DNA from 3 places in the Planococcus beijingensis genome. Region 2 is predicted to be linked to each of the others. Evidence: riboswitches for the same ligand, from Rfam matches in the RefSeq annotation. Region 2 holds a riboswitch; each other region holds the start of a gene.
What was found. A riboswitch is a leader RNA that binds a small molecule or an ion and turns the genes downstream of it on or off. The one in region 2 is predicted to bind S-adenosylmethionine.
Positions count from the first base shown of each region.

Region 1: it holds a riboswitch for S-adenosylmethionine, as region 2 does, so the genes downstream of both, mtnK (S-methyl-5-thioribose kinase) here and IRE19_RS00815 (methionine ABC transporter ATP-binding protein) in region 2, are expected to answer to the same signal.
Region 3: it holds a riboswitch for S-adenosylmethionine, as region 2 does, so the genes downstream of both, IRE19_RS02640 (methionine biosynthesis PLP-dependent protein) here and IRE19_RS00815 (methionine ABC transporter ATP-binding protein) in region 2, are expected to answer to the same signal.

Region 1 is NZ_JADHDZ010000003.1:339,101-346,681, reverse strand. Features, by position in the region: gene IRE19_RS10390 (1,2-dihydroxy-3-keto-5-methylthiopentene dioxygenase) at 132-668, opposite strand; gene IRE19_RS10385 (methylthioribulose 1-phosphate dehydratase) at 684-1,298, opposite strand; gene IRE19_RS10380 (2-hydroxy-3-keto-5-methylthiopentenyl-1-phosphate phosphatase) at 1,295-1,960, opposite strand; gene mtnW (2,3-diketo-5-methylthiopentyl-1-phosphate enolase) at 1,966-3,180, opposite strand; SAM riboswitch class I at 3,256-3,365, opposite strand; SAM riboswitch class I at 3,609-3,762, shown strand; gene mtnK (S-methyl-5-thioribose kinase) at 3,837-5,027, shown strand; gene mtnA (S-methyl-5-thioribose-1-phosphate isomerase) at 5,024-6,085, shown strand; gene IRE19_RS10360 (sugar ABC transporter substrate-binding protein) at 6,082-7,164, shown strand; gene IRE19_RS10355 (sugar ABC transporter ATP-binding protein) at 7,229-7,581, shown strand, end outside.
Region 2 is NZ_JADHDZ010000001.1:148,046-155,626, forward strand. Features, by position in the region: gene IRE19_RS00790 (STAS domain-containing protein) at 219-1,238, shown strand; gene pepT (peptidase T) at 1,508-2,725, opposite strand; gene IRE19_RS00800 (M20 family metallopeptidase) at 2,836-4,041, opposite strand; gene IRE19_RS00805 (MetQ/NlpA family ABC transporter substrate-binding protein) at 4,065-4,898, opposite strand; gene IRE19_RS00810 (methionine ABC transporter permease) at 4,939-5,589, opposite strand; gene IRE19_RS00815 (methionine ABC transporter ATP-binding protein) at 5,579-6,610, opposite strand; SAM riboswitch class I at 6,746-6,860, opposite strand; gene IRE19_RS00820 (glycerol-3-phosphate acyltransferase) at 6,985-7,581, opposite strand, start outside.
Region 3 is NZ_JADHDZ010000001.1:575,427-583,007, forward strand. Features, by position in the region: gene IRE19_RS02625 (NAD(P)-dependent malic enzyme) at 26-1,261, shown strand; gene IRE19_RS02630 (5-methyltetrahydropteroyltriglutamate--homocysteine S-methyltransferase) at 1,436-2,542, opposite strand; gene metC (cystathionine beta-lyase) at 2,576-3,748, opposite strand; gene IRE19_RS02640 (methionine biosynthesis PLP-dependent protein) at 3,741-4,865, opposite strand; SAM riboswitch class I at 4,942-5,045, opposite strand; gene IRE19_RS02645 (antibiotic biosynthesis monooxygenase family protein) at 5,340-5,645, shown strand; gene IRE19_RS02650 (hypothetical protein) at 5,642-5,995, shown strand; gene IRE19_RS02655 (cobalamin B12-binding domain-containing protein) at 6,012-6,671, shown strand; gene IRE19_RS02660 (STAS domain-containing protein) at 6,646-7,413, shown strand.

The DNA.
Region 1 (7,581 bases), on a different contig from region 2:
TATCACTCATTTCTATTTACAAAATATAACTCAAAAGACATTATAGCTTAAAAGACATTAAAAATAGAAAAAAATTACCTGTTTTTCAAAATAAAAAAGACTCGATTACTCGAGTCTTTTTGAAAAAATTATTAGCTTTGTACACTGCTTTCTTCCTGGTAAACCGGTACCCATCCTTCAGTCGTTACAAATATGCGGATAGCTACGACTTTGCGGTCGTCAGCAAGTGTAAAGTAATGGGTGATGTTTTCAGGAACCGAGATCAAGTCGCCTGGCGTCAGGTGAACTTCAAAAAAACGTTCGTCTTTTCCTTGGATGATGAACACGCCGTGTCCGCTGACGATGTAACGGACTTCGTCATCTGTATGAATATGCTTGCGCTGGAAGTTTTTCAGCAGCTCATCCAATTTCGGATTAGAGTCAGACAGGGAAATGATATCCGCTGCCTGGTAGCCGCGGCGCTCGGAGATATCATCGATTTCTGTTTTGAACGCCTGAAGGATTTCGTCCTTGTCAGCATCGCTCAAATCAAATTTCTCGCGCAGGTTCTCGGGCAGTTTAGTGTTGTCCCAATGCTCATACACAACTTCCTGCTGCTCCAGAAATGCCGCTACTTCGTTTTGTGCCTCGATTGTTTCGTTTGTTCCTTGAATTTTAATGATCGCCATTTAAATCTTCCTCTCTTATTTTAACTGTAGTTGTAACGCTAATTGGTATTGAAATAAAAATTCGCTGGCTTCAAGCAGCTTCTTTGCTTCAAAGCCATCTTTTCCCCAAACGGTGATGCCGTGGTTGCGGATCAGCACCGCTCCTTTATCGGCAGTGATATAAGGTTCAAAGGCTGCGGCGAGCGTGGGGATATCGGCGTGATTTGGAATGATCGGAATGGTCAATACAGCATCTTCTTCCCATAATCCAAAGGCCTTGATCAATTCCTGCCCCTGGAAATCGATTTTTCCTACATCTCCGTATAATTCGGAAATGACGTTATTGGCTACCGTGTGGACGTGGAGGCTGCAGCCGGCCCTTGTCTTTCCATATATCGCACAGTGCAACAAAGTTTCTGCAGAAGGCTTCAATAGAGTCTCAGCTGCCGGCTGTCCATCGGCATCCACAAGAAGGAAGTCTTCGTCAGTGCGTTTTTTCTTGTCTTTTCCGCTGGCGGTAACCAGAAATTCAAGTGGCTCGTCCGCCACTTTGATGGCAAGATTTCCGCTGGTTCCCATAAACCAGTCACGAATCGCCAGTTCATCCTTGACGTCGGCCAGTTCCAGCCATTTATCGTGCAATGCCGTCATGACCTCACCCCTGTATAGTCATCCACAATGGCGATGACTTCATGGAAAGTTTCAAACGGTTTATAGTCGATGTCCGCTTCCTGGCATTTTTCAGCCAGCAGATCCCGGGCAATGACAAAATCGGCTTGTTTGGCGGCTTCCCAGTCACTGATGGAATCGCCGATGACGATACTTTTGGCGCTGCTGCCTAGAAGATCCCGGATGACGGATGGTTTGCAGCAGCCACAGCCTTGGCTGGTACAGGTTTCGTCACAGCCATGTGGAAATACCAGTTTGATGGTGTCTCCTGAAAAATCGGCGCTGTTGCAATAGATGCCGTCAAAAGGTCCAAATGGTTCAAGCAGCGGGTAAACAAAGAAATCGATGCCGCCGCTGACAATGTACAAAGGAAGCTGCTGTTGTTTCGTATAAGCGACAAAATCGCTGAAGCCTTCGCGTATTTCGGCCTGCTCCAGCACATACGAAATGATGTCGTCTTTTGCCTCAACCGGAAGGAGGGAGAACATCTTCGCAACCCCCTCACGTATCGAAATGGATTGGTCAAGAATCTGGTCTTTGACGGTTTCCCAGTTCGGTGGATTAAATTTCTTCATAATGGCGATGATGTTGTCATTGGCTGTAACGGTGCCGTCAAAATCGCAAAAAATAATCGGTTTACTCAAGTGGTTCACCCCCATAGCTCAAGTGCTGTTTGTAGTTCTTGATGTTGTTTGCCTGCCGCCTGCAGAGTTTCTCCCTGCAGTACCGCATCGATGGCCTGCCTGAAAGCCTGTCCGCCGCCAGCTGCACCAGCGGGATGTCCATGGACACCGCCGCCGGCATTGATGACACTGTCGATTCCATAATCAGCCATCAGCAATGGCACAAGGCCAGGGTGGATGCCTGCGGATGGAACGGGGAAGCTGCGCTTCAGAGGGCTGTCTATCGTCAGTTCTTTGCCGAGCGCAAGGGCCGCTGTTTTCTCCAATGCAACACTGCCGTAAGGAGAAGGAAACAGGGAGAAGTCAGCTCCTGCATAGCGGATCAATTTCCCGAGGGCGAGCGGCGTAGCGAGACCATAGAAAGTGGAAGAAGTGAAAGCACCGCTGAAAGCCGGATGTGCCATGAGCGGCAAAGCAATTTCATCATCTTCAGCCAGTTCCTGCAATACATCGAGCCCGTAGGCATGAACATTGAACAACAAAGCATCCGCACCAAGTTCACGTGCTTTTCGTGCTTTTCCTCTCAGTGCGGAAGTTCGTCCTGACAAGTTCACCGCATAAAGCGTACGATGGCCTGTTTCTTCATAAACGCTTGTCAGCACGTCCTTACCAGTGGTGATGCGTTTTTCAAATGGGGTCAGCGGATTGTCGAATAAAATTTCATCGTCTTTGACCAAGTCCACTCTACCCAATGCCTGTTCACGCAATTGAGCAGACAGAAAATCCAGATCGCGGCCGATGACGCCTTTGAATATGCTCATCAGAAGCGGCCGTCCGGCTACGCCAAGTGTGTTGCGGATTTCTTCAATGCCGAAGCGTGGACCGGGAAAATGGCTGAGTAAGTCGTGGCTGAAATCCAGATCCACTAACTTCACTTCTCCGTCCAATGACAATTTTCCGAAAACCGTGGTCAAGATGGCCGGAAGATCAGCAGAGAAATTGGCGGACGGATAAGCGACAGCAACTTCCGCTTTGACCAGTTCGGGTTTCAATGGATGGTTGATTTCTTCAAATTCCTTAATGGAAACGACGTTTCCTTTATGATGTTTCAGCTGCTCCTGTTCAAGGAGCGGCAAATCGGTCCAGGAGCCGATCGTCAGACCTAAAGCGATGCCTTCCGCCTTTTTCTCAAAAGAACCAGGCTTTCCGTATAATTGATAAGTAGCAGTCAAGATGCTCATGTATTCAACACTCCCATGCAATTTTAAAAAATAAAAAACCTCTTCAAATAAGAAGAGGTTAAGGGCTTTAACAACTTCTTATTTTTCAGCCATCGGTTCTGGCTGCAAGAATTAGCACCGTGTCCACCATTGGACCGGTTGCCGGGTATCATAGGGCTTGTCCCTCCACCTGCTCTGAATAAGAAAGATATGAAATTGGGTAAGTTTTTTGGGCTGGTCCTACTTATAGAATCTCAGCGTAAAAAGAAATGATCATTCGAAATGGTAGAGCTGCTTTAATAGAGTAAAGTAATTCTGATTATTTCATGTGCACAGAAATCTGTCAACAGCATTGTTGCAAAATTGTTTTTATTTAAAAAATGTGATTGACAGTCAATTCTGAATCGTGATAGGATTCATTTCAGAACTTAATAGCACGATAAGCAGTACTCTTATCAAGAGCTGGCAGAGGGATTTTGGCCCGATGACGCCCAGCAACCGACCGTAATACCGTTGTGAGACGGGGCGCTTTGGCGCCAGGATGAATATCCTGTAAGGCACGGTGCTAATTCCATCAGAAATTTATTTTCTGAAAGATAAGAGGCATGGGATCTCTTATTCTGGCCTCTTTCTTTTGGAAAGAGGCTTTTTATATTGCAGAGAAAGGGAGATTGACCATGACACTTACGGCTCCAACCACCTATAAAGCATTAACCGAAGAAGCTGCCATCGAATTGGCGAAAGCGATTCAAGCATTTGATCATACAGCTCACTTGACGTGCCGGGAAATCGGCGACGGCAATCTAAATTATGTTTTTCAAATTGAAGAGGAAGCCACAGGCAAGCGGCTGATCATCAAGCAGGCTTTGCCATATGCCAAAGTCATCGGCGAAAGTTGGCCGCTGACATTGAAGCGTGCGACGATCGAAGCCAATGTTCTGAAGAAGCACGGCGAGTTTGTGCCGTCTTTGGTGCCGGCCGTCCATGCAACGGACGAAGCATTGGCTATAACGGTGATGGAAGATTTATCGCATCTCGAAATTGCGCGGGAAGGCTTGATCAACGGCCGGCAATTTCCAAGGCTGTCACAGGATATCGGCGAATACCTGGCCCAGACCTTATTCCACACTTCTGATTACGGGCTGCATCCTTTTGAGAAAAAACGATTGGCTGCTGAGTTTTCCAATCCGGAGCTATGCAAAATCACAGAAGACCTGATTTTTACCGATCCATTCTTCGATGTTGACACCAATGATTACGAACCGCAGCTGCAGGCAGCAGCAGAAGCGATTTGGAACGACCGCAAACTGCAGCTGGAAGTGGCGAAATTGAAGAAGAGTTTCTTGACTGAAGCGGAAGCGCTGCTTCACGGAGACCTTCACACCGGCAGTATTTTTGCGGGGCCGGCCGAAACGAAAGTCATTGATCCGGAGTTCGGCTTTTACGGCCCGATCGGCTTTGATGTCGGATTGTTTCTGGCCAACTTGATTTTCCAAACGATTACACGGGAAGGCGAGGATCGCCAGGAAATCGTAGCCCACATTGAAAAAACATGGGAAGTATTCGCTTCTTCATTTACGGAACTGTGGCAAACGCAGAGCGTTGAATCGTTCAAGGAGACCGAAGGATATCTTGAATATGTCCTCGGCAAAGTACTGGCCGACGCCGTTGGTTTCGCAGGCTGCGAATTGATCCGCCGGACGATTGGCCTGGCGCATGTCAAAGACTTGGACAGCATCGAAGACAATGATAAAAGAATTTCCTTCAAGAAGCAGGCATTGCAGACTGGGCGGGAATTAATCCTTAAGCGCGAGCAAACTGCTTCCATCAAAGACTTGGTGGAAATTCTAAAGGAGGCACGCATATGAGCATTCCGTTATCCATCAAATGGGATGGGCAGCAGCTGACCATTCTGGATCAGCAGAAACTGCCGCATGAGATTGACTATTTAACACTTGAAACTGTAGAAGATGTGTACAACGCGATTTTCTCCTTGAAGGTGCGCGGAGCTCCGGCCATCGGCATCACCGCTGCGTATGGATTAGCGATAGGAGCACAGCGGCACGAGGCAGTTTCCTTGGAAGCTTTTCAGCAATACGTCGAAAAAGATGCAGCGTATTTGAATTCTTCACGGCCGACTGCCGTTAACCTGGGCTGGGCGCTCAGCCGCTTGAAAGACAAGGTGCAAGAAGCGGAGAACGTGCAGCAGGCAAAATTGCTGCTGCTTGCGGAAGCTGTGAAAATCCATAAAGAAGACGAAGAGTCCTGCCGCAGCATTGGTGAACACGCTTTGGTATTGCTGCAAGGAAAGACGAAAGTCATGACCATCTGCAACGCCGGTTCGATTGCTACCGCTAAATACGGTACGGCTTTAGCGCCATTTCATCTTGGCAGCGAACGCGGCCGTGAGTTTGAAGTATTTGCCTGTGAAACCCGTCCGGTTTATCAAGGTGCGCGTCTGACAGCTTGGGAGCTTCAGCAGTCAGGGGTTGATGTCACATTGATCACCGACAGCATGGCGGCGCACACCATTGGAGCCAAAGGAATTGAAGCCATCATTGTAGGCGCGGACCGCATTGCAGCCAACGGCGATACAGCCAATAAAATCGGGACGTATAACTTAGCTTTGTTGGCCAATGCTTTCAGCATCCCATTTTATGTAGCGGCGCCGGCATCAACATTCGATTTGTCGATTGAGGATGGAACCGTTATTCCGATTGAAGAACGAAACCCGGAGGAGATTACCCATACGAACGGACAGCCGGTCGCACCTCTTGGCACGAAAGTGTTTAATCCGGCATTCGACGTGACGCCGGCACATCTCATCACCGCCATCATCACCGAAAAAGGCATCATCACTGCAGAATACAAAAAAAACATCCCTGACTTGCTTGGTGCATTTACAGGAAAAGGAGAAATACGATGAAAAAACAATCCATCTGGCTGCTTGCCGCACTTTTATTTATCAGCATTTTATTAACCGCCTGCCAACCAAAAGGGAATGTCAGCGAGGAAGAAACTTCTTCAGATACGAAGGCTGAGGCTTCAGACCATCCACTTGCCGGCAAAGAAATTGCCTTGATCATGCAAATCAATTTAGGGACATTCAGCGCCCAATACATAGCGGGTGTAGAAGAACAGGTTGAGAAATTCGGAGGGAAAGCAACTGTTTTCACTTCTGAAGGGGATTTGGCGAAAATGGCCTCTAACCTGGATGCAGCCATCAATCAAGGTGTCGATGGCATTTTGATTGACCATGGAACAAAAGAAGCCTTGAACCAAGGTGTTGAAAAAGCGCTTGAAGCCGGAATTCCGGTTGTGGCGTTTGATGCAGGCATCGATGTTGAAGGTGTGGTTTCTTTAGAGCAAGGCGATCAGCAGATGGCCGAGATGACCTTGGAGAAACTGGCGGAAGACAATAACGGCGAAGCCAACATCGTTAAAATATGGACAGCGGGCTTTGCACCGATGGAAAGACGCCAGATAGCTTATGAAAAATTCCTATCCGACAACCCCGGCATCAAGGAAGTGACAGCATTCGGTGCCGCTACGAACAATACGGCACTGGATACGCAATCACAGATGGAAGCAGTTTTGAAACAATACCCGAACGAAGGGGAAATCACTGCAGTATGGGCCGCGTGGGATGAGTTTGCGAAAGGTGCTGTCCGTGCCATTGAACAAGCAGGACGTACAGACATTAAAGTATACGGCATCGATATGAGCGATGAGGATCTGCAATTGATGCAAAAAGAAAACAGCCCATGGCTCGCTTCGGCAGCAGTGGATCCGACGGATATCGGACGCATTCAAGTTCGTTACTTATATCAGTTGTTGAATGGCGAACAGCCGGAAGAAAAAGTGATTTTAGAGCCGGTTTTTGTTGAAGCGGAAAGTTTGCCGGAAGAAACGGTGACAACCGATAAGTTAAGCGAATACGTAGATGGCTGGGGCGCAAGCGAACAGGGCTACACGGATGAATTGCGCGAATTGGAAGGCCAATAATCTTCATCATTTCGAGCTGTCCTGAAAGATGGGACAGCTCTTTTATCAGAAAGGAGGCCTTTCTATGGCACAAGCTTTACTTTCGATGACCGCCATCGGAAAAACTTTCGGTGCAGTGACGGCGTTGCAAAAAGCCGAGTTCCATTTGGAAAAAGGAGAAGTCCATGCCATTCTTGGCGTCAATGGTGCAGGAAAAAGCACGCTGATTAAAATCCTGTCAGGCGTTTACCAGCAGGATGAAGGAACGATTAAATTGGATGGCGTCGATATTCGGCTGGAATCGCCGAAGGCAGCCAAAGAACAGGGGATTTACTGTGTTTATCAAGAAGTGGATACAGCCATTGTTGCTGAGCTGACTGTGGCAGAAAACATCCTTCTCGACACATTCGCAGGGAAAGGCAATTTATTCGTTTCCAG
Region 2 (7,581 bases):
CTTTTAGTGTTATTCTCTGTATTCCTTTAATGAAATTTTTTAAAACATGATGCTTATTGGCGTTTCCTGTATTATTGTACGAGCAAGTATGGATATCTAGTAGAATATTTATCTGGATTGGAAAGAAAATTTAAGGAAAGATTAAAAAATAGCATGATGGCCATAAGCTATATAACCAATGTGGTAAAATAGAACCAATGAACGAAAGGGGCTTCAAAATGGATATAAAACCAGCAATAACAGTAGGCGGCTTGAATTTTGAATGGGATTTGGCTGAAGGCCGCTTCTTATTTGAAGGACAGGAATCTGTTCTTTTTTGGACTGCATCAGCAATGAAAATGTTTTTTGATTCCATAGAAGAGATTTCAGGGAAAGACGCGGCAAACGTCGTACTGGAATCAACTGGATTTCGCCAAGGGCTTGTAGTGGGAGAATATTTCCAGGGCATGAAAGGCGTTTCTATAGAAGAGGCTGCAGGCCTGATCACCAATACATATGCATCTGCAGGATGGGGATTAGCGGAAATTAAAGAACTTAACGAAGAAACCCAGACACTTGAAGTGCATCTGAAAAACAGCTGGGAACACACCATTAACATGGCGCAAGGGAAAGAGCAAGGAGGCAGTTTTCTGCCTGCCCATTATGCAGGTATTTTCTCCTCATTGTTCAAACAGAATATTTGGTATAAAGTTGTCCATCATCAATTGGACGGTTTTGAAGAAAGTGTTATTCAGTATTTCCCTTCGGAAGAGACGATTGAAAAGAACATCCATCATCTGTCCCGTCTGAAAGAAGCGGAAAAAATCAATGAGCTGGAACGGTTGGTGGATGAAAAAACGCGGGAACTAAATGAAATGATCAAAGAGATTTCATCGCCGCTCATCCCGGTTCTTGAAGACATTGTGGTGGTTCCGTTATTGGGCAGTTATGATGAAGCACGGGCAGAAGAGCTATTGGTGAAAACCTTGCAGAACCTGCCGACGCATAAAGCCAAGTATTTGATTTTAGATCTGACAGGATTAAACAACAATTTTACGCAGCCTGCTGCGATGCTGATTGAAAAACTCGGATTGACAGCAGCCATGATCGGGACACAAACGGTATTGGTAGGGATTTCAGCGAAGATGAGCATGACCATTACAGAGTCGGCCATCGATCTGTCGAAATTCAACTGTTTCCAAACCTTGCAGCACGGCATTCATTACGCACTGGCGCAAAACGGAAGAAGCATTATCTAAGAAAAGCGGAAGTGCCTGTCAAGAACCGACAGGCTTAAGGCAGTTTGCCGAAGCGGCATGTTTTCAGCCGCACAGGCAAGCGGACTTAAGACCCCGAGGTTCTAGGCGCTGGAGCTGGACAAAGAAAAGCGGAAGTGCCTGTTTAACTCTGCGGAGCATGACCAGGTTGGCTTATGGTTCAAACACATGTGCGTTGGAGTTTAGAAAAATAAAACTAAATCAAAAAAGGCGTATGGGATCCAGTCCAATACGCCTTTTTGATGCTGTTTTTATTTAGCGGATTTCACGATTTCAATGATGACCTGCGTTGCTTTTTCCATGTTTTCAGCAGAAATGAATTCGTATTTCCCATGATAGTTCTCTCCACCTGTGAAAATGTTCGGAGTGGGAAGACCCATGTAGGACAATTGTGAGCCATCTGTACCGCCGCGTACAGGCACAATATCCGGTTTGATGCCCAATGCCGTCATTGCACGTTCTGCATTATCGACGATTTCCATGACCGGTTCGATTTTTTCACGCATGTTATAGTATTGATCTTCGATTTCCAAACGCACAGCCTCTTCCCCGTATTGCTGCTGGAGTTTTTCGGCAACTGCCTGCATATGCCGTTTTTTGTCTTCAAATTTTTCTTTGTCGAAATCACGGATGATGTAAGTCAATTCCGCTGTTTCCACATTGCCGATAAAGTTGTTCAAGTGAATGAATCCTTCATAGTTCTCGGTCAATTCAGGAACTTCGTTTTTCGGCATTTCCTGTTGGAATTGAATGGCGACTGTTTGGGCATTCACCATTTTGTTTTTTGCAGATCCCGGATGGACGCTTTTGCCTTGGACAATCAACTTGACGCTTGCGGCATTAAAGCTTTCGTACTGTAATTCGCCAAGAGGACCGCCGTCCATGGTGTAAGCGTACTTAGCATCAAAGCGTTTCACATCAAATTTATGGGGACCGCGTCCAATTTCCTCATCAGGTGTAAAAGCAACACGGATGGTTCCGTGTTCAATTTCAGGATGGGCATTCAAGTATTCCATAGCGGTCATGATTTCAGCAACCCCGGCTTTATTGTCAGCACCGAGAAGTGTTGTCCCGTCTGTGGTAATCAAAGTATGGCCGACGTAATTTTTAAGCGCCGGAAAATCCGATACTGTCATCGCAATGCTGTCGTTCAACGGGATATCCTGGCCGTCATAATTGTCGATGCGTTGAGGGGTGACGTTTTTTCCGGTAAAGTCTGTTGCGGTATCAACATGTGCCAGGAAACCGATGACCGGAATTTCCCGATCTGTATTGGCAGGCAGTGTACCGAACAGATACCCGGCTTCATCCATGCCGACGTCCGTAAGTCCGATTGTCTTCATTTCCTTTTCCAGTTCATGAAGCAGGTCCCATTGCCCTGCGGTAGAAGGGGTGGATTCGCTATTGAAATCAGATTGTGTATCAATTTTTGCATAACGGACGAGCCGTTCGATCAAGGTTTCCAACATGTAAAATTCCTCCTAAAATAAGTGCTACTCATATTTTAGCATGAAGCAGGAAAATGATGAAAACTCTGGACACAAATAAAAAAACGATGCCCCTTCAGGACATCGCTCCATTACATCTCTTGTTTTGCTTTCACGGCTTCGGCATGTGCAGCTTTCACCTGATCCAGAAGAACAGTTTCTGTCAGCAGGCGATAGCCGGTATGGGCCAATGCTTTAGCGCCTTTGATCAAAGCTCTGTCGCCATCCTCAGATTTAGCGGCTTCACGGAAATCTTCGGTGTGGGCAATCAAACTTTCAGGGCCAATTTTGATATAGCCATGGGCAGTGGGGACTTCATAGCTGATATTGCCGGCATCGGTGGAACCAAGGCCGGAAATGCGGGAATCTGCCACCGTCTCGCCTTGTGCTTCGAGTTCGCTGCGGACAACTGCATCCAAAGCAGGGGTGATGACCAAATCACGTACTTCATTCTGGAACCGTTCGATTTTCACGGTCGTACCGGTTGCCAGAGCAGCGCCTTCTGCAATCGCCCGGATCTTGCGGGCTGTATCCGATGTTTTCTTCCAGGAATCTCCGCGGATATAGAAACGGGCAGCCGCGTATTCCGGAATGATGTTCGGTGCATCGCCGCCATGGGTGATGATTCCGTGAACCCGAGCGTCAGAAGGCAATTGTTGACGCAATGCATTGATGCTGTTGAACAATTGCAGCACTGCATCCAACGCATTGATGCCTTCTTCAGGCGAGCCTGCTGCATGAGCTGGTTTGCCGTAAAAATGGAATTCCAAGGGATCGACTGCAAGAGAAGGGCCTGTGACAGCCGAATTTCCGGAAGGATGGAGCATCAAAGCAACATCAATGCCTTCGAGCAGGCCGTGTTTGACGAAACTGCCTTTGGCGCTGCCGTTTGGTCCGCCTTCCTCTGCAGGAGTTCCAAGAACAACTACACGGCCGCCGGTTGAATCTAAGGTTTCTGCGAGTGCGATGGCCGCAGCAACGCTGGTCGTTCCAATGATATTGTGGCCGCAGGCGTGGCCAATTCCAGGAAGTGCATCATATTCAGCAAGATAAGCAATTGTCGGACCGGGAAGTGCGCTTTCCTTGCTGGCAAAAAAAGCAGTGTAATGGCCGGCGACACTTTTATCGACGTTAAATCCAGCGTCTTCAAGCCGTTTAATCAATAACGAACTGGCGAAAATCTCTTGGTTGCCGATTTCCGGGTTTGCGTGGATCGCTTGGCTTGTTTCAATGTAAATCTCGCTCTTGGAATCGATGGACTGGGAAATGGATTGGGCTGCTTCCTTGATAAGTGTCATTGGAACTCCTCCTAAGTTAGGTTTTACTGGTAATCGACCAGTTCATCAACTGTCACGACAGTCGGAATCTGAGCGCCTTTTGTATGTTCGATGATGAAGTCAGCTGTGTCTTGTTCCTGATACAATTCAACGATTTTCAAATAAGCTTCATTATCGGCATCTTCCGCATTCGCGGCGATCAAGTTGATATAAGGGGTAGCTGTATCACTTTCACCGGCAATCGGATCTTCTGTCGGATTCAAGCCGGCATCAACTGCGACACCATTATTGATGACCGATCCTGCGACATCCGGCAAAGCACGAGGGGTATGGCCGGAAACCATCGGCATGATTTCAATGTTTTTCGGATTGTCGATGATATCTTCTGCTGTTCCGGTAAGGCCGGCATCTTCAGAAAGCGTGATCAACCCTGCTTCATCAAGCAGCAACAGGGCACGGCCCATGTTGGTGGCTTCGTTCGGCATTGCGATTTGGGAGCCTTCAGGAATTTCATCAATCGACTCATATTTATCGGAATACAGGCCCATCGGCGCAATTACCGTAGAACCGATCGGAACAATGTCGATATCGTGTTCTGTGACAAATTCATCAAAGTAAGAAATAGTCTGGAATGCATTCAAATCAAGTTCGCCTTCGGCAAGTGCCAGGTTCGGCGCGACATAATCAGAAAAGGTTTGAATCTCCAAATCGATTCCTTCTTTTTCTGCTTTGTCGGCAATGTAATCCCAGATAGTAGTATCGGAACCGCTGATGCCAAGTGTCACTTTCGTGTTTCCTTCCGAACTGCTTTCGTCTCCGCAAGCTGCCAAGACCAAAGCTGAAACTGCCAATAATGCGGATGCTGTAATTTTTTTCATGAGTAATTCCTCCAGTTTTTTTCTAGGTTGTTTTTATTTTTTAACTGCGTCTGACACTCCGTGATAATACATTCCCGAGCGATTGGACGCCTTGTACGAGTACGACCAAAATTGCGACGGTAATGAACATCACAAGCGTATCGAATCGTTGGTAACCGTAAGTGATCGCCAAGTCGCCAAGGCCTCCGCCTCCAATAGCGCCTGCCATTGCGGACGCTCCGATCAGGCCGACAATCGCAATGGTCAAAGCCAGAACCAGTGAACTCAAAGCTTCAGGAATGAGGAAGCGGAAAATGATCTGCATCGGCGTGGCGCCCATGGCCTGTGCTGCTTCAATTACTCCTTTATCGACTTCCAACAAGGAGTTTTCGATAAGCCGTGCAATATAAGGTCCTGCGTAAAAGACCAGTGGGACGATGGCGGCTGCAGTTCCGATGGACGTGCCGACGATCAGGCGTGTCAACGGAATGATGGCAACCATCAAAATGATGAATGGGACTGAGCGGAAAATATTGATGACGATATTCAATACTTTGGAAACCGGTTCATTTTCCAGCAGGTGTCCTTTGCGGGTGACCACCAGCAGGATGCCAAGCGGGAAGCCGATGAATAAGGAAAAACCGAATGCCGCGCCGGTCATGTAAATGGTTTCCCATAAAGCTTCTAAAATCTGATCGTAGTTAACGGACATAATCATTGACCTCCTCTATATCAATATTGCTTTTCCGGATAGAGGACAAAGCCAGTTGGATTTCGCTTGGTTCGCCGGCAAATTCGACAATCAAGTTGCCGTATGGAACGCCTTGCAACTCGGTGATGTTGCCGAACAGCACGTTCAAGTCAACTTTAAATTCACGCGAGACACGGGACATGAACGGTTGGCCGACGGAATTTCCAGTGAACTGCAGACGATAGATCGCGTTATCGCTTTGGGCATTGCGGATTTGCGCAAGCAGGGTTTCCGGAAGTTCGTCGTTCATGACGGAACGGACAAACCGTTGGGTGGTCGGCTGCTGCGGGTTTGAGAAAATGTCGAAGACGCTGCCTTGTTCGATCACTTTTCCTGCTTCAAGCACAGCCACTTTATCGCAAATTTCCCGGATAACTCCCATCTCATGAGTAATGAGCAGGATGGTGATGTTGTATTCTTTATTGATTTTGCGCAATAGGTCCAAAATCGACTTGGTCGTTTGGGGATCGAGCGCTGATGTTGCCTCATCGCATAACAGAACGGAAGGATTGGTCGCAAGTGCACGGGCAATGCCGATGCGTTGCTTTTGTCCACCTGACAGCTGGTCGGGGTATTTTTGTGCCTGATCGGCCAGTCCGACAAAGTCCAGCAGTTGCTTCACTTGTTCATCAATTTCATTTTTCGGTGTCTTAGCGAGCAGCAATGGCATCGCGACGTTATGGTAAACCGTTTTTGAACTCAACAGATTGAAATGCTGGAAAATCATGCCGATGTCCTTGCGGATGGTTCGGATTTCTTTGCTGGATAGAGTGGAAATATCTTTCCCTTGGATTAAGACGCGTCCTGCAGAAGGACGTTCAAGCAGGTTCACTGTGCGGATCAATGAACTCTTTCCGGCTCCGCTAAAGCCGATGACTCCGTAAATCTCGCCGGTTTCGACGGTCAAATCAATTCCGTTCAAGGCATGGATTTCTTGTTTCCCGGATTGGTAGGTCTTGGCGACGCCTTCGAATTGAATCATGGTGATTGAACCTCCTCATGCTGTAATGGATCTTATTAAATCGACGGTGTCTCACATTCTTCGGAGAAAATGGAAAAGGAGCCCTCTTTTTTCTCATCCATAAGAAAAAAGAGGGCTCCTGTTGAAACCATCTAATTCTCATCTTCCAAATGCTTTAGAGCATTTGCAGGAGTTGGCACAGTTTTTGCTTTTAAACAAATCTGCTGCCGAAACGTCTTAGGGCCTGTCCCTCGGTTTCTCTTGATAAGAAAGTGATGTATGCTATTCGATTCGTGGTTCTTACTTTATGGTGAAATAACAAAAAAGTCAAGGGAATTATTGATATTTATTTCACAATCTTTGAAATGAAGAAAATAATGAGTTTGGAACCGCTTTCAGACTGGATTTGTTGGTTTCTTTTTAAAAATGGAGGAAACTTTCTTCTCTTCTCCATTTTTTATTCGAATAATATTTTCGCTATGTTTCCATATGGCCATAGCAAATAAGGCACAAGCTGTCAGCAATGGCCATGGTCCGACGGCAGGACCAAAAGCGATAACAAAATAAACCGCGTAAAGGACCAGTACACCAATGACCAAATAATCCGTCGCAAGCGAAACACCGATGAGAAGTGCCAGGCCAACCAGCCCGAGCTTCCAGTCCAGTGCCAGCATGACACCGATCACCGAAGCCGTGCCTTTGCCGCCATTGAAGTTCATATAGAATGGGAAATTATGGCCGAATACGACACCGGCACCTATTATAAATAGAAAAGTCCAAATGATTTCGGGGGAAAAGGCACCCTTTTCCAGCAGAAAACGACAAGCTGCGACAGCGGCAAAGCCTTTAACAATGTCGATGAAAGCAACCAGCAAACCGTATTTCCAACCCAGCACGATGGCGGCATTGGAAGCACCGGAGTTTTTGACGCCTTCCTTTTTGACATTCACCCCAGATAAAAACTGTGCTGCTATGGAACCGTGCAAACAACC
Region 3 (7,581 bases), 430 kb from region 2:
TTATGAACAAAGGGAGATGAGGCACATGTCTAAACTGAAAAACGACTCGTTGCAATTGCATCGGACGCATCAAGGGAAATTGGAGATTCGGTCAAAAGTGGCAGTGGAAAACGAAAGGGACCTGAGCCTCGCCTATTCTCCAGGAGTTGCTGAACCTTGTCGGGAGATCGCGGCAGATCCAGCAAAAGTTCATGACTATACCATGAAAAGCAATATGGTCGCAGTGGTTACAGACGGCACAGCTGTTCTGGGACTTGGCAATATAGGGCCGCTTGCAGCATTGCCTGTCATGGAAGGGAAAGCTATATTGTTCAAAGAGTTTGCCGGTGTGGACGCATTTCCGATCTGTCTGGATACAACAGATGCAGAAACCATCATCCAGACAGTGAAGTTGCTTGAACCAGGTTTCGGCGGCGTCAATCTTGAAGATATTTCAGCCCCTACTTGTTTTGTAGTGGAAGAGCGCTTGAAAAAGGAAATGGGCATTCCTGTGTTTCATGATGATCAGCACGGTACCGCGATCGTCACCTTGGCTGGCTTGATCAATGCATTGAAATTGGTCGGCAAAGACGTTCCGGAAACCCGGATTGTGGTGAACGGTGCAGGAGCGGCTGGAATTGCGATCGTGAAATTGCTGAGCAAATTCGGTTTCGGGCATGTAATCATGTGCGACACAAAAGGTGCCATTTTTAAAGGGCGCAAAAACGGCATGAATCCATTTAAAGAAGAAGTGGCTGAAATGAGCAATTATGAACGCAAGGAAGGTTTATTGGCAGATGTGATTCAAGGAGCGGACGTTTTTATCGGTGTTTCTGCAGAAGGCGCATTGACTCAAGAAATGGTGGAAACCATGAACAATGATGCCATCATCTTTGCAATGGCCAACCCTAATCCTGAAATCCTTCCGCATTTGGCTAAACAGGCTGGAGCAAGAGTTGTTGGAACAGGACGCTCCGACTTCCCAAACCAGGTCAATAATGTCTTAGCCTTCCCTGGGCTCTTTAGAGGGGCGTTGGATGTTTTGGCTACGGATATCAATGATGCAATGAAAATCGCTGCTGTAGAAGCGATAGCCGGCTTATTGGAGACACACGAGCTGCATGAAGAGTATGTCATACCGAAACCATTTGATTTGCGTGTGGCTTCAGCGGTTGCAGCCGCGGTTGCTAAAGCGGCAATCGAAACAGGCGTTGCCCGGAAAACAATTGAAACGGATGATCTGCAGCAAAAGACAGCAAGCTTATCGGCAGCCGGAGAATAATACACTATATAATAGAAGAAACTCATTCGCTTTTATTCCAGCGAATGAGTTTTTTTGTATGGAATTTGGCTGAACGACTACAAATTCATTTGAACGTTCACAACCCGTAACGCGCCTATTAGAAGACAGAAAACAGCCCTTTGCCGCGCGGCAAAGGGCTGCTCCATAAGGATCTTATCCGAAAATCTCTTCAGATACTTCCACGATGTATTTCAATTTGTCCCATTGCTGTTGTTCTGTCAATTCGTTGCCGTGGTGTGTAGAAGCGAAACCGCATTGCGGGCTGATGCACAATTGCTCAAGCGGCACAAACTCGGCAGCCTCTGCAACGCGGGCTTTGATGGATTCTTTGTCTTCCAGTTCGCCGTTCTTTGAGGTAAAGACGCCCAGAACGACTTTTGCGCCACCGGCAGGAATGTGTTCAAGCGGCTTAAAGGAGCCGGAACGGTCATCGTCGTATTCGAGAAAGAATCCGTCCACGTTTTCATTTGCGAAAATTGTCGGAGCAATCAAAGCATAGCTGCCTTCAAAAGCCCACTTCGATTTGTAATTTCCGCGGCATAGGTGAGTCGTCACTGTCAGATCTTCAGGTTTTCCTTCCAACGCTCCATTGGTTACGCGCAATGCCAGGTCAATCAAGTAATCGCGGGAGTGGTCACCTTCACTGAAAGGGATTTCCGGTGAAGAAAGGCCGGCAATATAAACGTCGTCAATTTGCAGGTAACGGACACCTGCTTTGTAGAAGGCCTGAAACGCATCTCGGTAAACTTGAATGATGGCTTGTGCGTATTCTTCAATGTCCGGATAAATTGCAGCATTGCGAATTCCCGCATTAAAGAATTGGTTGGGGCTCGGAATCGTTAATTTTGGAACAGCTCTGCCGTCAACAATGTCTTTCAATTCAAGGAAATCCTGGATGAACGGGTGATCAGGATCAAATGAAATCTCCCCGATATTCCGGACATCATAGCGCTCTGTTTCTTCACCGGCAAACTGGTAACCCGATTCCGGCACATAGCCTTCAAAGCCATTGATATGTTCCATGAAATCCAGATGCCACCAAGTACGTCTAAACTCGCCGTCTGTAACGGCTTTTAATCCGACTTCGATTTGTTTCTCGACAATATGTTGGATTTCTTTTGTTTCGATTTCTCGAAGCTCTTGTGCCGAAATCGTTCCGGCTTTGAAATCTTCTCTTGCTGTATGTAAGGAAGCCGGACGCAGCAGGCTTCCTACGTGATCGGCCTTGAATGGGGCAGTAATCGTTTGAGTCGTTGTCATGTCTGTATTCCTTCTTTCTCTAATAGAATTTTTTCAGTTAGCAATGCTTAACCCGTTGCGGCGTGCTACTTGAGCCAATGCTTGGCTAAGATCCTGTACCAAATCATCCGGATGTTCCAAGCCGACGGAATAGCGCAGCAAGCCATCAGTGATTCCGCGTTTTTCACGTTCCTCTGCAGGCATAGAGCCGTGTGACATCGTTGCAGGGTACGATAAAATCGACTCGACAGCGCCAAGGCTGACGGCAAACACCGGAATCCGCAGATGTTCCACAAAAACGCGTGCGGATTTTTTATCAGCTAGGCGGAAAGAGAGCACAGCTCCCGCGCTTTTTGCCTGGCGTTCGTGAATCGGATTGCCCGGATGGAATGAAAACCCTGGGTAGTATACTTCTTCGATCAATGGATGGTTGTGCAGGTATTCGGCAATTGTCCGTGCTGATTCCGATGACTGGCCAAGGCGTGCTCCTAAAGTTTTGATTCCTTGGATCAACAGGTAAGAATCCTGTGCCCCCAAGACCGAACCGAAGGTATTTTGAATAAAACCTAGGCGATTGCCGAGTTCTTCATCTTTTGTAACCGCAAGGCCTGCAACCACATCGCTGTGCCCGGAAAGGAATTTTGTTGCGCTGTGAAGAACGATGTCTGCGCCAAGTTCCAACGGATTTTGATAGAGCGGCGTCATGAAGGTATTGTCGACGAATGTCAGACAGCCATTGGCTTTCGCCAGTTTTGCTGCGATTTCGATATCCGTAATATTCATAGTCGGATTGGATGGTGTTTCCAAGTAGACGACTTTTGTATTCGGCTGAATGGCATTAGCCATTTCATTCAAATCGGTCATGTTGACGAATGTGTATTCGATATTGAATTTATCCAGCACTTCTGTGATGAAGCGGTAAGTTCCGCCGTAGACATCTTCTGATACCAGGACATGGTCGCCAGAAGACAAGAGCATAAATGCGGAAGAGATAGCAGCCATCCCGGAAGAAAAGGCAAAGCCGCGCTTGCCGCCTTCCAATTTTGCGATGGTTTCCTCTAATGCCAGACGTGTCGGATTCCCGGAACGGCTGTAATCAAATGGGCCAAATGAATCCAGGCTTTTCTGATGGAATGTGGAAGATAAATAAATCGGTACGTTGACAGCTCCGGTTAATGGGTCAACTCCGGTAGAATGAATAAACTTGGTTTCGATGCGATCAGTCATATTCAACAACCTCCTTCTTCAATTTCGAAAATGCCTGTGTCAAATCGGCAATTAAATCTTCAGCGAGTTCGACGCCAACTGAGAAGCGCAATAGCCGGTTGCAAACGCCGCGCCGGGTACGTTCTTCAAATGGAATATCTGCATGGGTTTGGGTAGCCGGATAAGTGATGAAGCTTTCGACGCCGCCTAAACTCTCGGCAAATGTAATGAGTTTAATGTTTTCAAGAAAAGGGCCAACCCATTCTTCGTCCTGCAGGCGGAAGGATAACATGCCACCTTTTCCGGGGTAGAGCACATCAGAAACAACTGATTGCTGCAACAGGAATTCCGCAATGGTTTTGGCATTGGCTTCATGTTGGCGCATGCGTAATGGCAAAGTCTTCAATCCGCGTATCAACAACCAGGAATCGAAAGGCGACAGTACGGCGCCGACCGAGTTATGGAATGTTGAAAGCCTTTCACAAATGCTTTCGCCTTTTGCGACAACCAAACCAGCGAGTACATCGTTGTGGCCGCCGATGTACTTCGTGGCGCTGTGGATGACTATATCCGCTCCGAGTGCAATCGGCTGCTGGAGATAGGGGGTCAAGAACGTGTTGTCGACAATCAGCAGCAGGTCATGCTTTTTCGCTAAAGCTGCATAGGCAACAAGATCAATTTCCTGCATGAGTGGATTGGTCGGCGTTTCAATGAACAATGCCCGTGTATTCGATGTTATTTTTTCTTCTGTATCTTCAACGTTCTTAAATTCGGCATAGGTGGGATGAATGTTATAGGCGGAAGTAAAGTGGTCAAGCAGGCGGTATGTTCCACCATATATATCTTCCGGAACCAACAATTCGTCGCCAGGACGGAAGAGGGACAAGACCAATTGGATAGCCGCCATTCCCGAGCTGCAGGCAAATCCGGCATCGGCGCCTTCGAGTTCCGCAAAGCCTTCTTCAAGGACAGCGCGTGTCGGGTTTTTGGTTCGTGTGTAATCATAGCCCGTCGATTTGCCAAGTCCTTCATGTTCATAAGCCGTCGATAAATATATGGGCGGATTCACAGCTCCTGTAGTTGAATCGCTGCGATTGCCTAATTGAACCAATAAAGTTTCCAAGCTGTTTTTTGTCATTCCACTCATCCTCCCAACAATAAAACAGGGGCTTTTCTTCAATGAAAGAAGAAAGCCCCTGTCTAGAAACGCATTCTTCTCATCTTTTAGGCGCAGCCTATTGGAATTAGCACCGTGTCTTCGTCAGACTGGTTGCTGAGACTTCACAGGGCCAAATCCCTCCGTCTCTCTAGATAAGAAATATCTTATTAAGTTTATGTTGTATCTATTACGATGTTTCTAATCTTAAATCATTTAACCATGGAAAGCAAGGGTGAATTTTAAATAGTTAAAATAGAAAGAAAACAGTAAGCGGAAATAGTAGATAGAGCCTTGTACATCCATGTCAGATCGGATGTCGCATCAGTAAGTAGAATAATTTGCTTCCAGTTAAAGAATCAGGGCTCATCACTACAGAACCGCGGTATTCTTTTAATTCGCATATCGAAGTGTTATAATTTATGGAGGAAATTTTGTGTATAAAGGAGAAAGCAAATGTATATTGTCACTTCGACGGTGGTTGTTCCGCCTGAAAAAACCGAGGAAGTTATCGGGATTTACCAAAAGCGTTCACGCCGCGTCGATCGGGCGGAAGGCTTTCATTTATTTAGATTGATCCAAAACACCAAAAAGAAAAATGAATTGACGGTCCATATGGAATGGCATACGAAAGCATCTTATATGGCGTGGGTGAGAAGCCAGGAATTCAAGGAGATCCATGATCTCGAGAAAAATTACCCGGACCAGGAATTAGCGGGAATTATCCCTGTTGTTCGGCAGTACGAAGTGGTGGCAGAATGAAGAACGACGTAAAAAATAAAATTGCTTCTGAAACGGCAAAAAGCATATATGCTGCATACCCGACACTTTGGGAGCGTTTTGGAGAGCGCGGTTTTGAGCATACAGAAAAAGATAACCATCACCACTTGGATCATTTGGAGACTGCGTTTTCCCTCAAGGATGAACAGGTATTTATTGAGTACGCCATTTGGTTGGAAACTGTTTTGACAAGCCGGAATGTTGAAAGAGCCTTAATCATCGATAATTTTGAGCGCTTACTGCAGATCCTTCCGGGGAATACAGAACAAGAGGAAGAAGTCTTTATGTCAGGTTGTTTGCAAAGTGCCATTGCGGTGTTGAAACATTCATAGAGTAAAGGAGGCTGACATGAATAATCAATCTAAAAAGTTGGCCGAGTTATTTTTGGCCGGCAATGAAAAGCAGGCTTTGTATACAGTTCAAGCCTATTTGCAAAACCATACAAAAAATGAGCTTTACCAGCATATATTGACGCCTGCCATGTATTGGATAGGGGAATTATGGGAAAAGAATATCATTACAGTGGCAGATGAGCATTTAGCAACAGCTATTTGCGATTATGTAGTGTCAGTGACAGAAATGCGTAAAGGGGAACAAACTCCTGAGCAAAAGAAAGTGATGGTCCTCGGACCTGAAGGGGAAGACCATTATATCGGCTTGAAAATGGTGGCTTCGTTATTCAAAGAAAACGGTTGGGAAGTTCGATACCTCGGACCGAATTTGCCGCTCGGTGCCGCCATCGAAACAGCTAACCGCTGGAAACCGGATGCCATCGCATTGTCAGCGGCTTTGGTATACCGTCTGCCTGTATTGAAGAAATACACAGAAGCTTTCAGAGCGCTTGATTTCAAACCATCAGTCATCCTTGGAGGACGGGCGGTGGCCATGGCGAATTGGCCAGCTTCAGAATCTGAAGGCGTCTTGATTGTAAAAGAGTTGGATCAGCTGAAAAATTGGATCCAAACCGGAAAGGAACCTGACAATGAATTCGATATCTCATTTGGATGAATGGCCGCTGCCTGCTTTTAAATTGAATAATAAACTGGCAATCGTGGAGTCATCTGAAGAGGCAGAGAAATTAGTCGGCAGCTGTTCCGATTTTCTAGATTTTGTCGATGAAGGAAGCCGGCAAAAAGCATTAAGTTTTTTGCTGAGCAGTGAATCGGCGAAACCACTTGAGTTGAATTTCATTTCAAAAACCGGCGAACTGTTCCTTGGAGATGTCTACAGCAAATGGATCAGTGATTTTAGTTTGAACATCGTCCTTGTGCCGAAAGATAACCGGCTCATGGAGATCACCAACCAGTTGTTGAGCCTTCGCCGGCGCCTGCAGGAAACCGACTATGACCTGCTTCTTGAAAAGGAACGGACGGAGGAGCTGCTTCAACAGGTTCGGGAGTTGTCTGCCCCTTGTATCGACCTCGGCAAAAAGCACGTGCTGATTCCGCTATTCGGCGATTTGGACCCCCACAAGATTGAAGTGATCCGTTTTCATATCCTGAATCAAGTTTATGAAAATGGCGCCGAAACCGTCATCATGGATTTGACTGCTATGGAGAAGTTGGAACAGGATGGCGCCGATTATTTGAAGTCGTTAATGCAGACCTTTAAAGTGATGGGCATTGAGGGCATCATCACCGGAATCAACCCACAGCATGCCCAACAGCTCCATCATCTCCAAACGGGGCTGGACCTGCATTTTGTTTCTTCTTTGCAGATGGTCTTGGCTTCACGAAATTTACTTATATAGAATATGTTGTGAAAAGCGAAGCGGATAGCTTCGTTTTTTTGTTCCTAAAAATTAACGTTTCAGCTTTTTTTGCGCCCAGCTCTTTGGGTCATAAGCCAACCCGATGTCCAGTTGCAGCGCCTAGCTCTTCGGGATGTAAGCCACTCTGGCTGTGCGGCTGAAAACACG